3 regions of the Pseudovibrio sp. W64 genome follow, and region 3 is predicted to be linked to each of the others. Evidence: riboswitches for the same ligand, from Rfam matches in the RefSeq annotation. Region 3 holds a riboswitch; each other region holds the start of a gene.
What was found. A riboswitch is a leader RNA that binds a small molecule or an ion and turns the genes downstream of it on or off. The one in region 3 is predicted to bind thiamine pyrophosphate.

Region 1 (4,483 bases), on a different contig from region 3:
TTGCGTAATCCCAATAGATTTCTAACAGTTACCTGTGACAATTGCAGACCACAGGTATTGTTTTGGACCTAGTTTTTTCTTGGTCAATCCCAGCGTGCTTCTTCTTCGCGGCGTACAAAGACGACCTGACGTCCATCAGGCAGCAACTGGCTGATTTGATCTGGGCCGCCGTGTTCATCAAACTCAACTAATCCAATGCCACTTGCATTCAGCAAGCGTCGACCATGATGCGTGCCCACAGGTTTGCGCGGAATAACCTTCATGCCGCGCCGTCTGGTGAGCCAGTTCAAGGGAGAGCGAGGCGCATAGAGCCAGCGGTTCAGATGGTCGAGTTTATCAAGCAGTTTGGCCGGGAACTCGTTTTTGATGCCACTGCTGCAGATTTGCCAGATGTCAGGCCCACGAGAATGTCCGCGTAACTCGACATCGTAAACAAAGGAATAGTGCACATCACCAGAAAGGATCGTAAAACGATCTGGCGTTTTGCGGTGGCGGAACACGTTCAAAATGCCATCTGCCGTTCCCGGATGTGCCATCCAGTATTCCGCATCCACCATGAGCGGCTTGCCCATGAACGTGAGCAGCTTCTGCAGCGTTTCGATCAGCTTTACGCCGAAGATCGGAGCTGCTGAGACGAGTAGCACGGCGTCTTTTCCGCGCAGAGATCGTTGTAAATCTGTGACCGCTTCCCAGTCCAGAAGACCCGAGGGTAGATACCCTGCCCGCTCTGATCTCCATCGGCGTGTGCGCGTATCCAACACCAGCAGTGGTGGGTCTAGTTCCCAGTGATAGTCCCAGTTTTCAAAGGCGAAGAGATGCTCCAGAAACTCATCGTAGCTATTTGTGCCGGGCACCGTGACAGCTTGCGTCATCGCTTCAAGTGTTCCACCTGAGAACGCTTCAGGTCGGTTGCCCCACCCCTGATTGAGCATATAGGCACACAAGGCATTGCCAATGATCCGTCGGGAGAACGGATGGCCGTAGGCGGTCTCTTCCCAATCACGGTTGAGGTTCCAGTCATCAGTGACATCGTGGTCATCAAAGATCATCGCAACCGGAAGATGGGCAAACAGGCGGCGCACCTGGCTGAGACCCGCAACAAACTCCTTCAGGATTTTCTGTTCGCTCTCATAGAGCGCTGCTTCTTCTGGTGTCAGTCCTTCGGGTGCATCTGTCTCAACCAGATCCCATAGCGCTGGTGACCAGACAAGGAGGTACATTGCCAAGAATTCAGCAAGTGTGATCAGATGGTTATGGGCGTGATCAGCAGTGAAGATCGGTTTTTCTACGCCACCGAACAAGACAAGCCAGAGCTTTCGGTTCTTTTCCAGACTTGGGAGAAACTTTTCGCGGCGGTAGTAGGTGTCGCCGTGTTGGTAGAAATCTGATGCCTTTGCAGGCACTTTGCTTTCCAAGCCTGCCAGCTGTTCCTCAGTGATGCCGAGTTTTTCGATGAGCCCATGGATAGCTCGCAGCATGGGGCCAGCAACATCATCTGAGTAAATCTGATCGCCACTCATCACGAGGGCAGCTGGCCATTTTTCCTTATCAACTTTGGTGCCCTTCTCAGCTCTGATGTGCTTTGCCAGAAACTGATCGGCTGCGACCAGACCATCGCCGGATTCGTGATGTGGTTTGCGGCAGGACCCGTGCAGGAGCGAGGAAACTTTTGAGCTTAGCAGAAAGCCGGGAAGCTCCTGATTTTCATAGCAGAGATCAGGCGCCCATACGGAATGATCCTGCCAACCAGCCTCCTCGTCATCCTCCATACGCAGAGTGAGGCGATAGCTGATCCAAGTATCATGCGGTAAAGGGCTTTGGAGAGGTAGATCGATCAGGAGGTAGTGGAGATGTACCCCTGCTGAGATCAGGTTTACCTCAGTTTGCGCTTTCGTCAGCTCGTAGGTTTGCGGTTCACCACCTTGTGGGAGCAAATCCAGTTTCACATCTGCTGGAGCGCGCACTGCGAGCCAGAATGTTAAACGTGAGGTTTCCAGTCGACGCAAGATCGGGCCAGCTAAAACGGATGGGAGAGAATAGTTTTCAAGCATTCGTTGATATTATTTTTCGCGATATCCAGATGTGAAATTCTTAGATGAGAGATAGGAACGCAAACCGCAAAATCCAATAAGTGTCAGCGACTCCCCTCTCATAAAATCCAACTTACAAAAGATTTCTGAACCTCGCCTGAACCGAACCTGCCTTGACACTAGTTCATAATCGTTCTAGCAAAATCATGTATGCAGGGGAGTCTCACCAAGGAGACTGAGAGGCTGACAGAGCGCAAGCTCGGCGACGCGACCCTTAGAACCTGACCCAGTTGATACTGGCGTAGGAAGCACGGGTCGCGGGGCCTGTTTGAAGGGCCAGTGTAACAACCGCGATCTTAGCAGCAGAAGTTCTTTCTGCCGTTTCCCAGCCAAAACTCATCTGGTGTCTTTTTCGAGTTATGAACTTGAGGAGCACCATTATGACGACGCCGAACCCATCCATCACCACAGGCGCTTTGCCAGCAGCGCGCAAAATCTATGTTCGTGGCAGCTTGCACGAAGACGTGCTTGTGCCCATGCGCGAAATCAGCGTTCACCCGACAGCAGGTGAACCACCGCTGCCAGTCTATGATAGTTCCGGCCCATACACAGACCCAACGGCAACAACGAATATTTCTGAAGGTTTGCCTGCTCTACGGCGCAAGTGGATTGAGGTGCGCGGTGACACTGAGGAGTATGATGGCCGCGAGATTAAACCTGAAGACAATGGTTTTGTGAAAGGCGACCGGCTTGTTCCTGAGTTTCCGGTGAAGCCTCGCCCCTTGCGCGGAAAGGACGGTAAAGCCGTCACCCAGCTGGCTTATGCCCGCGCTGGCATTATCACACCGGAGATGGAGTTTATCGCCATCCGCGAAAACCAGTTGCGGGAAGCGGTTGCAGAAGAGCGGTGTGGCAATGACTGGGGTGCGAGCATTCCAGATTATGTAACACCAGAGTTTGTACGTGATGAAGTGGCAGCTGGCCGCGCGATCATTCCGTCGAACATCAACCACCCTGAGAGTGAGCCGATGATCATCGGGCGGAACTTTCTGGTCAAGATCAACGCCAATATGGGTACATCTGCTGTTACCTCCTCCATGGAAGAGGAAGTCGACAAGATGGTGTGGTCGATCCGCTGGGGCGCTGACACGGTGATGGATCTGTCTACCGGTCGTAACATTCACAACACCCGTGAATGGATCATCCGCAACAGTCCTGTACCGATTGGGACCGTCCCGCTTTATCAGGCACTTGAGAAGGTGAATGGAGTTGCGGAAGATCTGACTTGGGAAATCTTCCGCGACACGTTGATTGAGCAGGCAGAGCAAGGGGTTGATTACTTCACCATCCATGCTGGCGTGCGCCTTCACATGGTGCCGATGACCGTTAATCGCGTGACGGGGATTGTCTCCCGTGGCGGTTCCATCATGGCGAAGTGGTGTCTGCATCATCACAAAGACAGCTTCCTCTATGAGCACTTTGACGAGATCTGCGATATTTGCCGCCAGTACGATGTGGCGTTTTCTCTTGGTGATGGATTGCGTCCGGGTTCCATTGCAGATGCAAATGATGAAGCCCAGTTTGCCGAGTTGGAGACGCTTGGGGAGCTGACCAAGATTGCATGGGCCAAGGATTGTCAGGTGATGATTGAAGGCCCGGGTCATGTGGCCATGCACAAGATCAAAGAGAACATGGATAAGCAGCTGGAATGCTGCCATGAAGCACCGTTTTACACGCTTGGCCCTCTCACCACGGATATCGCGCCCGGATATGATCACATCACCTCCGGCATCGGTGCTGCGATGATCGGGTGGTTTGGCTGCGCCATGCTTTGCTATGTGACACCGAAAGAGCATTTAGGGTTGCCGGACCGGGATGATGTGAAAACCGGTGTGATTACCTATAAGATTGCAGCTCACGCCGCTGATCTTGCGAAAGGATTGCCGGGTGCCCAGCGCCGGGATGATGCCTTGTCCCGTGCACGCTTTGAATTCCGTTGGGAGGATCAGTTCAACCTTTCTCTCGATCCGGATACTGCGCGAGAGTTCCACGATGAAACGTTGCCGAAAGATGCGCATAAAGTGGCTCATTTCTGTTCTATGTGCGGACCGAAGTTCTGCTCTATGCGGATCTCCCATGACATCCGCGCGGAAGCGCAGAAGGAAGGCATGGAGGCTATGGCGGCCAAGTTCCGGGAAGGCGGTAAACTGTATCTGCCACTTGAAGGAACAGAGCAGTGATTACGATTGCAGGAGCTGGCCTTGCGGGGCTGGCTTCCGCCTATGAGCTGGCAAAGCGCGGTGCATCCGTCACTATCTTTGAAAAATCCGCTAAACCGGGCGAAAGCAGTGTCGCACGGTTTGCCGGCGGCATGCTTGCTCCGTTTTGCGAGCGTGAAAGCGCAGAAGAAGACGTTGTTACATGTGGGGTGCAGGCCGCTGATTGGTGGTCTC
Region 2 (4,483 bases), on a different contig from region 3:
AACAAGCGCCGCCTTCAACACAATAAAGGGCACCAGAAACAGACCGCTAAGGCCTGAAAGAACAACGGCACTGAGCGGCAAAAGCAAAAAGAATGTTGCAAGCAAAATCCAGAAGGCGTCTGCAACAGGTGCACCACCATCCCAGCGCCGGATCGCTCGGTCCAGTCCTGCACCAAACCCTTCACCGCGCGAAAGCTTTAGGGCTGCAAAGGCTGCTGCAGCAGTGAGCGTGAGTTGCAATGCAGAAAGCAGCGCGGCCCGTCCAAGATCAAAGTCATATGTAAATGCCTGATAGATCGCCAGCTCAATGGTTGTCGCCCGTGGCCCACCACCAAGTGTCAGAGCAACAGCAAAGCTTGTCAGGCAGATAGCAAAGATCACAGCCAGTGCACCGGGTAAAATGCGCGCGAGCATGGGGAGTTCGATCAGTCGAAACAGAGCTTTTCCATCACACCCCAGCTGTGCAGCAAGGCGAAAACGCTCTGAAGGGATTTCTTGCCACCCTTGTAAAATCAATCGGGTTGCAAGCGGAAGGTTGAAGAAAACATGAGCCAGCACAACACCGTGGAGGCCATAAATGCGAATGGGTGAAGCACCAAAATAAACAAGCACATCAGATATCCAGCCCGCACGGCCAAACACCTGTAGTAACCCAAGAATGGCAACGATAACTGGTAGAATGAAGGGGGCACCGAGCAGTGCAATGAGCAAACTGCGGCCCGGAAACCGCCGTCGCGCCAGGGCGCGCGCAACCGGCACTGCCAACGCAACACTGATCACAGCAGAAAGCACGGCCTGCGTGAGCGTAAACTTGAGAGCGGCCCAATCGGAAGAGGAAAAGCCGTGACCCGCTTCGGCTCGCAAGGCAACCGCGGCCAACGTGCCAAGTATGAGTGCCGCGACAAGAAATGCCGCGGCAACACCGGGAAGCGAACTTACTGGCTGAGCGCTTCTAGCCATTCCGGCAGAGCCTCACGTCTTGCAGCAGCAGCTTCTTCAGGCTTAAAGAACAAAGCTTTTTCAGGCACCTGCAGAGTGTCGAACCCAGCAGGTAAACCACCTTTTGGTGTCACAGCTGGATACATCCAGTTGGTTGTTGGAATGATTGTCTGGAAAGCATCTGAAACCATGAAGTTCAGGAACTTGTCTGCCAACTCTGGCTGATCAGTCCCGGCAAGCTTTGCCGCTACTTCAACCTGCATGTAATGGCCTTCTTCAAACGCGGCAGTGGTTTTGCTGTTATCTTCCTCGGCAATCAGGTGGTAAGCCGGAGACGTGGTGTAACTGAGCACCATGTCCGCTTCCCCATCAAGGAATAGACCGTAGGCTTCTGACCAACCTTTTGTAACCGTCACGATGTTATCGGAAAGATCCGCCCAAACATCAGCAGCTTCGTCTCCGTAAGCCGCTTTCACCCAAAGCAACAACCCGAGGCCGGGTGTAGAGGAGCGTGGATCCTGAATAAGGATCTTGGCATCACTCTTCGCAAGCTCGCGGAAGTTGGTTGGTACGGTTTCGCCAGCCTTGTGTACGAAGGCAAAGTAGCCCCAGTCGTACGGCACAAAGGTTTCGTCAGCCCACTCCATTGGCAGTGTATATTGGGCTTCAACAGAGTGTGGTGCAAACAGGCCAGTTTTCTTGGCAGTCTCTACCAGATTGGTGTCCAGACCCAGCACCACATCGGCATCTGAGTTTTTACCTTCAAGACGAATGCGGGAAAGCAGTGCTGCGCCATCTTCGACGCCAACAAGTTTCAGGTCACACTCGCATACAGCCTCAAACGCTTCTTCCACTTTTGGGCCTGGGCCCCAGTCAGAAACGAAGCTGTCGTATGTGTAAACTGTCAGTTGAGGCTTCTCAGCAGCCATCGCTGATGTTGCAGTGAGTAATCCCGCAGCAATTAACAGATGTTTCAAGTCATCCTCCATTGCGGCGAGAGGGCAAGGATGGGTGAAACCGGTACCCTTCCCTCCGCCGGTTCTAGCCGGTTCAGGTTCAACGGGTTCGCCACTAAAGCATCTCAGCACGACAAATACGCGCACCCCGAGGTCAAGCGGTTCTTAACCGGAAAAACACAGAAGCGCAACTGGATATAGCTGGGATGGAGAGGGCACCTGTAGGGAGTTGCAAGAAGAAGCCCGGGCAGTTCCCTGCCCGGACTGGTCGCATTTATTAGGCTGTCAGGTCGAAGCGGTCGGCGTTCATGACCTTGGTCCATGTTGCCACGAAGTCGCGAACGAACTTTTCGTGGTTGTCATCCTGAGCATACACTTCAGCATAAGCGCGCAGGACTGAATTGGAGCCAAACACAAGGTCAGCACTGGTTGCAGTCCACTTAGGCTTGCCAGATTTGCGGTCGCGGATCTCATAGGTGCCATCTTTGAGTGGATGCCAGCTGTTGTCCATATCGGTCAGGTTGACGAAGAAGTCCGTTGTCAGCTGACCTTCGCGGTCCGTGAAGACACCATGCTTTGAACCGCCATAATTGGCACCAAGAACGCGCAGGCCACCAACAAGTGCAGTCATTTCCCAGCCAGTGAGACGGAGGAGCTGAGCACGATCCAGCATCATCTCTTCCGGGCTAACAGCGTACTCTTGCTTCTGCCAGTTACGGAAGCCATCAGAAATAGGCTCCAATACAGAGAAGGATGTCGCGTCTGTCATCGCATCTGTTGCATCACCGCGACCAGAAGCAAATGGAACTTCCACGTTGAAACCAGCTGCCTTGATGGCATTTTCTACACCAACGTTGCCTGCCAGCACGATCACATCTGCGACTGAGGCTCCTGCCTGCGCTGCAATTGGTTCAAGCACAGCCAGAACTTTGGCAAGCCGGTCTGGCTCATTGCCAACCCAATCCTTTTGAGGAGCAAGGCGGATACGAGCACCGTTGGCACCACCGCGCATATCAGAACCGCGATAAGTTCGTGCGCTGTCCCAGGCGGTTTTGATCAGGTCTTCATTGCTCAAACCACTTGCCGCAATTTTTGCTTTCAGCGCAGTAACATCATAGTTGGTGTTGCCTGCTGGAACAGGATCCTGCCAGATAAGGTCTTCTTTCGGCACATCCGGGCCAAGATAATTGGCTCTCGGTCCCATATCGCGGTGGGTCAGCTTGAACCATGCACGCGCAAACGTATCTCTGAAGTACTCAGGATCTGCGATGAATTTCTGACAGTACTCATTGTAGATCGGGTCAACCTTCATCGCCATGTCCGCATCCGTCATGATCGGATTGTGACGAACAGACGGGTCTGTTGGATCAACAGGTTTGTCTTCTTCCTTGATGGACACCGGTTCCCATTGCCATGCGCCGGCAGGAGATTTTACCTGCTCCCATTCATGGCCGAACAGCATATCGAAAAAGCCCATATCGAATGTGGTTGGGTGTGTGGTCCACGCACCTTCAATGCCAGAAGTAAAGGCATTCGTTGCTTTGCCATCCTGTCCGGGGTTAGACCAGCCAAATCCCTGCTCTTCAAGACCAGCGGCTTCCGGTGCGACACCGATGTTATCGACGGCACCGCGTCCATGGGTCTTACCAACGGTGTGACCACCGCACGTCAGCGCAGCAGTTTCCTCGTCATTCATTGCCATACGAGCAAAGGTTTCGCGGATCTGATCGGCTGTTTTTTGCGGACCGGGAACGCCATTTACGCCTTCCGGGTTCACGTAGATCAAACCCATATGGGTTGCTGCAAGCGGGTTTTCGAGCGTTGAAGGGTCATCCAGATCGTCATAGCGCTCTTCACTGCGTGCAAGCCATTCTTTCTCAGATCCCCAATAGGTGTCGATCTCTGGACCCCAGATATCCTCACGGCCAAACCCGAAACCAAAGGTTTTCAGACCCATGGAGTCATAGGCGATAGTGCCTGCGAGAATAATCAGATCAGCCCAGGAGAGAGTGTTACCGTACTTTTTCTTGATAGGCCAAAGCAAACGGCGGGCTTTATCAAGGCTTGCGTTATCAGGCCAGGAGTTAAGCGGAGCAAAGCGGATGTTGCCGGAACCGCCGCCACCGCGACCATCTGCAAGACGATAAGAGCCAGCTGTGTGCCACGAAAGGCGGATCATAAGGCCACCATAATGGCCCCAATCCGCTGGCCACCAGTCCTGACTGTCGGTCATGAGCGCATGAACGTCTGCCTTCACCGCTTCAAAGTCGAGTGATTTGACAGCATCATGATAATTGAATCCTGGGTCCATCGGGTTGGTACGCGCACCATGTTGATGGAGGATGTCGAGATTCAAAGCATCAGGCCACCATCGGGTAACCGGCTTATCCATCGATGTATTCGCGCCATGTACCACCGGACAAACACCGGCTGTCTTGACATCGTTACCGTGCATTGCTGTCTCCACTATCTAATTTGGCTCTTGCTGGTTTTGACGTAGCGTTTACCTTAAGCGGTGAGACGAAACGATGCATCCAGCAAATTCTAGACTGAATATAGGTCGCCAAACACATTAAGTGAAATTGCAT
Region 3 (4,483 bases):
GGATGAAATTAAGATTTGTGTTGGTTATGAGCTAGATGGTGAGCGAATCGATTACCTTCCGGCATCTCAAGGTGCTCAGGCGCGGGTTGTTCCTATTTATGAGACCCTGCCTGGTTGGAAGGAAACGACCAAAGGCGCACGGACTTGGGCAGAATTGCCAGCACAAGCTGTGAAATACGTTCGGCATGTTGAAGAGCTGATTGGTGCTCCGGTTGCTCTGTTATCAACAAGCCCTGAACGTGATGACACAATCCTGGTTCAGAATCCATTCCAGGATTAAGTCTTGAAATGAAGCTCTGGGGGCAATGGGCAGTTAAATGGCGGACTACAATTCCGTTCTAAAAAAAGCGGTAGCTGGTTTACAAGAGAACACAGGTTCTGCACGGCGGGCAGTTTATCAACGCGCGCGGAATGCAATTGTAAAGCAACTTAAAAGTTACGACCCACCTCTGTCTCCCTCCCAGATCACTGAGGAGCAGCTGAAGCTTGAAGAGGCCATTCGTAAGGTCGAAGCGGAAGCTGCTCGTGAGTCTCTCGGGTTGGGGCGGTCTAAAACCACCCCAGCTCCAAGTGCTCCAAAACCTGCAGCTCCAGAAATCTCTGCTGCATCTTCACCTGCTGGCGATACGCCTAAGGCAGGTACAAAGGCCGATACTCCAGCGCGCGATGAGCCAAAAGCACCTGCTGCTAAAGCAGACGTGTTTAAAGAGGCGGTTCGTGCCGCGCAGGATCTCGGCAACGCCGCTCATCAGGCCAATCAGATGGCGCGTGATCAGCTGCCTGAATCTGCCAGCGAGCGCAAAGAGCCTGACCTTGGCTCTATGGATGACAAAGAGACGGGTGAACCTGCTGCGTCTCTGCCAACCAAAGGTGCTGTTGAGACGAGCGCAGAAGAGCGCTCCTGGGTGCCGGGTGAGGCACGTCGCACTAAGCTGGAAACAAAAGGTAAGTCGCGTCCTGAGATCGATGAGCCTGCCAAGGTTAAGCCAAAGACGAGCCGTAAACCTGCTTCCTCCCGCAAGCCAGCCGTTGCGCAGCGCGTTGGTGATGCGATTGAGCAGGAAGAAGGGCTGAAGCCTTCCAACACATCGGGTATTGTCGGCATCATTGTGGTCATACTGATAATCTTGGGCGTTACCGCAGGTGTCTATAGTCTGCGCGATGTTATTCTCTCTTTGGTTCTTCCAGTTGAAACCGGTGAGACTGTTGCGCCAGAGAGCGCACCTTCGAATGAAGATGAGCCGCTTCGGGTTCAGCCGGAACGCACGCCGAAGAAGAACACTGACCGCTTGTTGCCATCTGATGAAGGGGCAAAGGTTTCTCCGGATGCGACGCGGGTTCAGACGACCCGGATTACCCGGAATTCATCCAGCGCTGCGCCAACCGAGACAACAGCTGAGCCTCCAGTCGTGCGTGTGGTTGAATCTCCAGCAGCACCGGCAGAAGACACATCTTCTGAGCAGGTTTTGCCGGTGACGGAGCCTGCACAGCAAAGTACTGCAGTTGAGACCAATTCTGTTCCGCCAGCTGAAACCATTGGAACGGAAGCTGCGGTTTCTCCTGTTGCACAACAGAGCATACTTTACGAAGAGGCTTTGACGCCGGGCGCAGCAGGTTCTGCATCACGCGGGAACGTTGTTTGGTCACTGGATGAAGCTAACGGCGATTCTGTTATCAAAGCTGTTGCGACGCTGCCATCTCGTAACTTCTCTGTTGAGATGACGTTGAAGCCGAATAGTGATCAGTCTTTGCCAGCCAGCCATCTGCTTGAGCTGAACTTCATCTTCCCAGAAGGATTTGATGGCAAAGGTGTTGAGAAGGTGCCTGGCCTGATCCTGAAGAAGACAGAGTCTGAAGCTGGTGACCCGCTTGATGGTGCTGCCGTGAAGGTTTCTGACACTCTCTTCTGGATTGCGCTGTCTGACAGTGATGAAGAAAAAGCGAAGAACCTGAAGCGTCTTGCTGAGCGTGAGTGGATTGATGTTCCACTGCTGTACAACAGTGGTCGCCGTGCAATGTTGACCTTTGAAAAAGGTACAACCGGCAACAAAGTTATCGCACAGGCAATCAAGAGCTGGAAGTAATCTAGTTTCAGATATTTAGATTAGATTTCAAAGGCCTTGGCTCTCTCAGAGCTGAGGCCTTTTTCATTATGCTGTCGTCCGTCAGAGCAAAATCTGCTTGCATCCTTCAGCAGAAACGCGCATGTTCCTTGCTATTCCGAGGGGTGCTTTTCTTTCGAAAAGCTGAGATTGCGATGAGCTAAACCCTTTGAACCTGATCCGGGTAATGCCGGCGAAGGGACGGGACCTGAGCCATTCTTCCCGGATCTCCATGTTTGCATTTTGCTGTAACGGGAGATCCTGTGCTGAAAACATCCCAGAGAGCTGATGTAGCTCCGTTCTTCCGCCTGTTTGTGATGCCCAATACCATTGTTGGGAGTCTGCATGCTGAAGCGAGCTTTGAAACGAATTCTCCGAAGTCTTTTCGGGATTTTGCTTTTTATCGCCATTTGGGAAAGTGTGGTTCAGATTGGAGAGTTTCCCCCGTTTCTGTTGCCAGGTCCGGCGGCGGTTTTTTCCGCTTTTCTCAATCAAGGTTTTTTCTTGCTGCATCATGCAGGCATTACCGCTTGGGAGACTGTTCTCGGTTTTCTCTTTGGCGTGAGCGCTGGAGCTTCGCTGGCTGTTTTGCTGGCAGTGTCTCCTCGGATACGCCTGTTTCTGCTGCCTCCGATTGCAGCGACCCAATCTCTTCCTGTGTTTGCAATTGCACCGCTTCTGGTGCTGTGGTTCGGCTTTGGGCTCGCCTCCAAGGTTGTGATGGCCGTGATTGTGATCTTCTTTTCTGTGACCTCGACTTTCTTCGATGGTTTGCGCAGGACTGATCAATCACTGCTCGACCTTGGCAAGCTGCACGGTCTGAACCGCTGGCAAACACTTCGCTACATTCGCATTCCAGCCGCCTTGCCATCTCTGGCTTCTGGTATGCGCATTGCAGCGGTGTTCGCTCCTATTGGGGCGGTGGTTGGAGAGTGGGTTGGTGCAAAAGGGGGACTAGCTTTCATCATGTTGCAATCCAATGCACGCATGCAAACAGCGACGATGTTTGCGGCGTTGATTTTGCTTGCGGTGATGGTGTTGAGCCTGAGGGCAGTTGTTGAGTTCGGCACTTCTCGGATGATCTATTGGCAGAAAGAGATCTAGGTCTCAGAGTATGAGGACGTAACCTTATGAAAAAACTAGGTATGCTGTTTGGTGCGGCAATGCTTGCGAGCACGCTTCAAGTGCAAGCAGCGGACAAGCTGACTGTGTTGCTGGATTGGTTTGCGAATCCAGACCATGCACCAATCGTGGTTGCCAAGGCACGGGGGTTCTTTGAAAAAGAGGGCCTTGATGTTGAGCTGATTGAGCCTGCTGATCCTTCCATGCCACCAAAGCTTGTTGCAGCAGGGCAGGGTGACATTGCAGTTTCCTATCAGCAGACGTTGCACCCGCAAATTGATGAGGGCATGCCGATAATGCGGATCGGGACGCTGGTCTCTACACCTCTGAACACGCTAATTGTTTTGGAAGACGGACCGATCAAGGAGATTGCAGACCTGAAAGGCAAGCGTATTGGTTATTCCACATCCGGGTTTGAGAACGCCATGCTTGGGAAGATGCTTTCCAATGCAGGCCTAAGTTCTGACGATGTGGAGCTGATCAACGTAAACTTCTCGCTCTCACCATCTCTGATGGCTGGGCAGGTTGATGCGGTGATTGGTGGTTACCGTAACTTCGAGCTGAACCAGATGGAGATTGAAGGTGCGAAAGGTCGCGCGTTTTATCCTGAAGAGAACGGCGTGCCAGTCTATGATGAGCTGATTTATGTGGCTCACAAAGACAAGCTGGATGATCCGCGTTTGAAGAAGTTCATCAATGCGATTGAGGCGGCTACCGTTTATCTGCTTAATAATCCGCAGGACTCCTGGAAGAGCTTCCTTGAGGTCTATCCAAATCTGGATGATGAGCTGAACAAGCGTGCCTGGGCGGATACTCTGCCGCGTTTTGCCAGCCGTCCAGCTGCTTTGGATAATGGTCGTTATGAACGGTTTGCGAACTTTCTGATTGAGCAGGGGCTCATTAAAACAGCGCCTCCAGTTGAAACCTACGCGGTTGAACTGCGCTAACCGGTATAGGTCTAAACTAAAATTTGAGCCTCCGAGTTTCGGGGGCTCTTTTTATTTGTAGGCCAAATGCCGTTATTGCGCTGCATCCTTGACCGCCTCGTGTTGAGCCAGATCGCTGAGGATGTATTTCTCAAAAGCAGCATAGATGGTGTTGTACTCGCCCTCAGAGAGTGATTTGCATTCATCTATCAGCGTCAGGGCTTTCTTCTTGTCGTTCTCCTCAAACAGCGCGAAGACCATGTTGCAGTGGACGTTCTTGAGCTTGAGGAAGTTTTCTGAAAAGGCGAGCGACGGATCACCTAGCAACGCAAA

Region 1: another riboswitch for thiamine pyrophosphate. It lies ahead of thiC (phosphomethylpyrimidine synthase ThiC); the one in region 3 lies ahead of PsW64_RS03775 (ABC transporter permease).
Region 2: another riboswitch for thiamine pyrophosphate. It lies ahead of thiB (thiamine ABC transporter substrate binding subunit); the one in region 3 lies ahead of PsW64_RS03775 (ABC transporter permease).

Annotation. Positions count from the first base shown of each region.
Region 1 is NZ_LMCI01000047.1:18,768-23,250, reverse strand. Features, by position in the region: gene PsW64_RS25745 (hypothetical protein) at 84-2,051, opposite strand; TPP riboswitch at 2,235-2,355, shown strand; gene thiC (phosphomethylpyrimidine synthase ThiC) at 2,471-4,270, shown strand; gene PsW64_RS25735 (FAD-dependent oxidoreductase) at 4,267-4,483, shown strand, end outside.
Region 2 is NZ_LMCI01000038.1:446,397-450,879, reverse strand. Features, by position in the region: gene PsW64_RS18605 (thiamine/thiamine pyrophosphate ABC transporter permease ThiP) at 1-960, opposite strand, end outside; gene thiB (thiamine ABC transporter substrate binding subunit) at 936-1,928, opposite strand; TPP riboswitch at 1,950-2,056, opposite strand; gene katG (catalase/peroxidase HPI) at 2,173-4,350, opposite strand.
Region 3 is NZ_LMCI01000007.1:4,848-9,330, reverse strand. Features, by position in the region: gene PsW64_RS03785 (adenylosuccinate synthase) at 1-280, shown strand, start outside; gene PsW64_RS03780 (hypothetical protein) at 318-2,084, shown strand; TPP riboswitch at 2,214-2,321, shown strand; gene PsW64_RS03775 (ABC transporter permease) at 2,607-3,206, shown strand; gene PsW64_RS03770 (ABC transporter substrate-binding protein) at 3,233-4,171, shown strand; gene PsW64_RS03765 (CHASE2 domain-containing protein) at 4,244-4,483, opposite strand, start outside.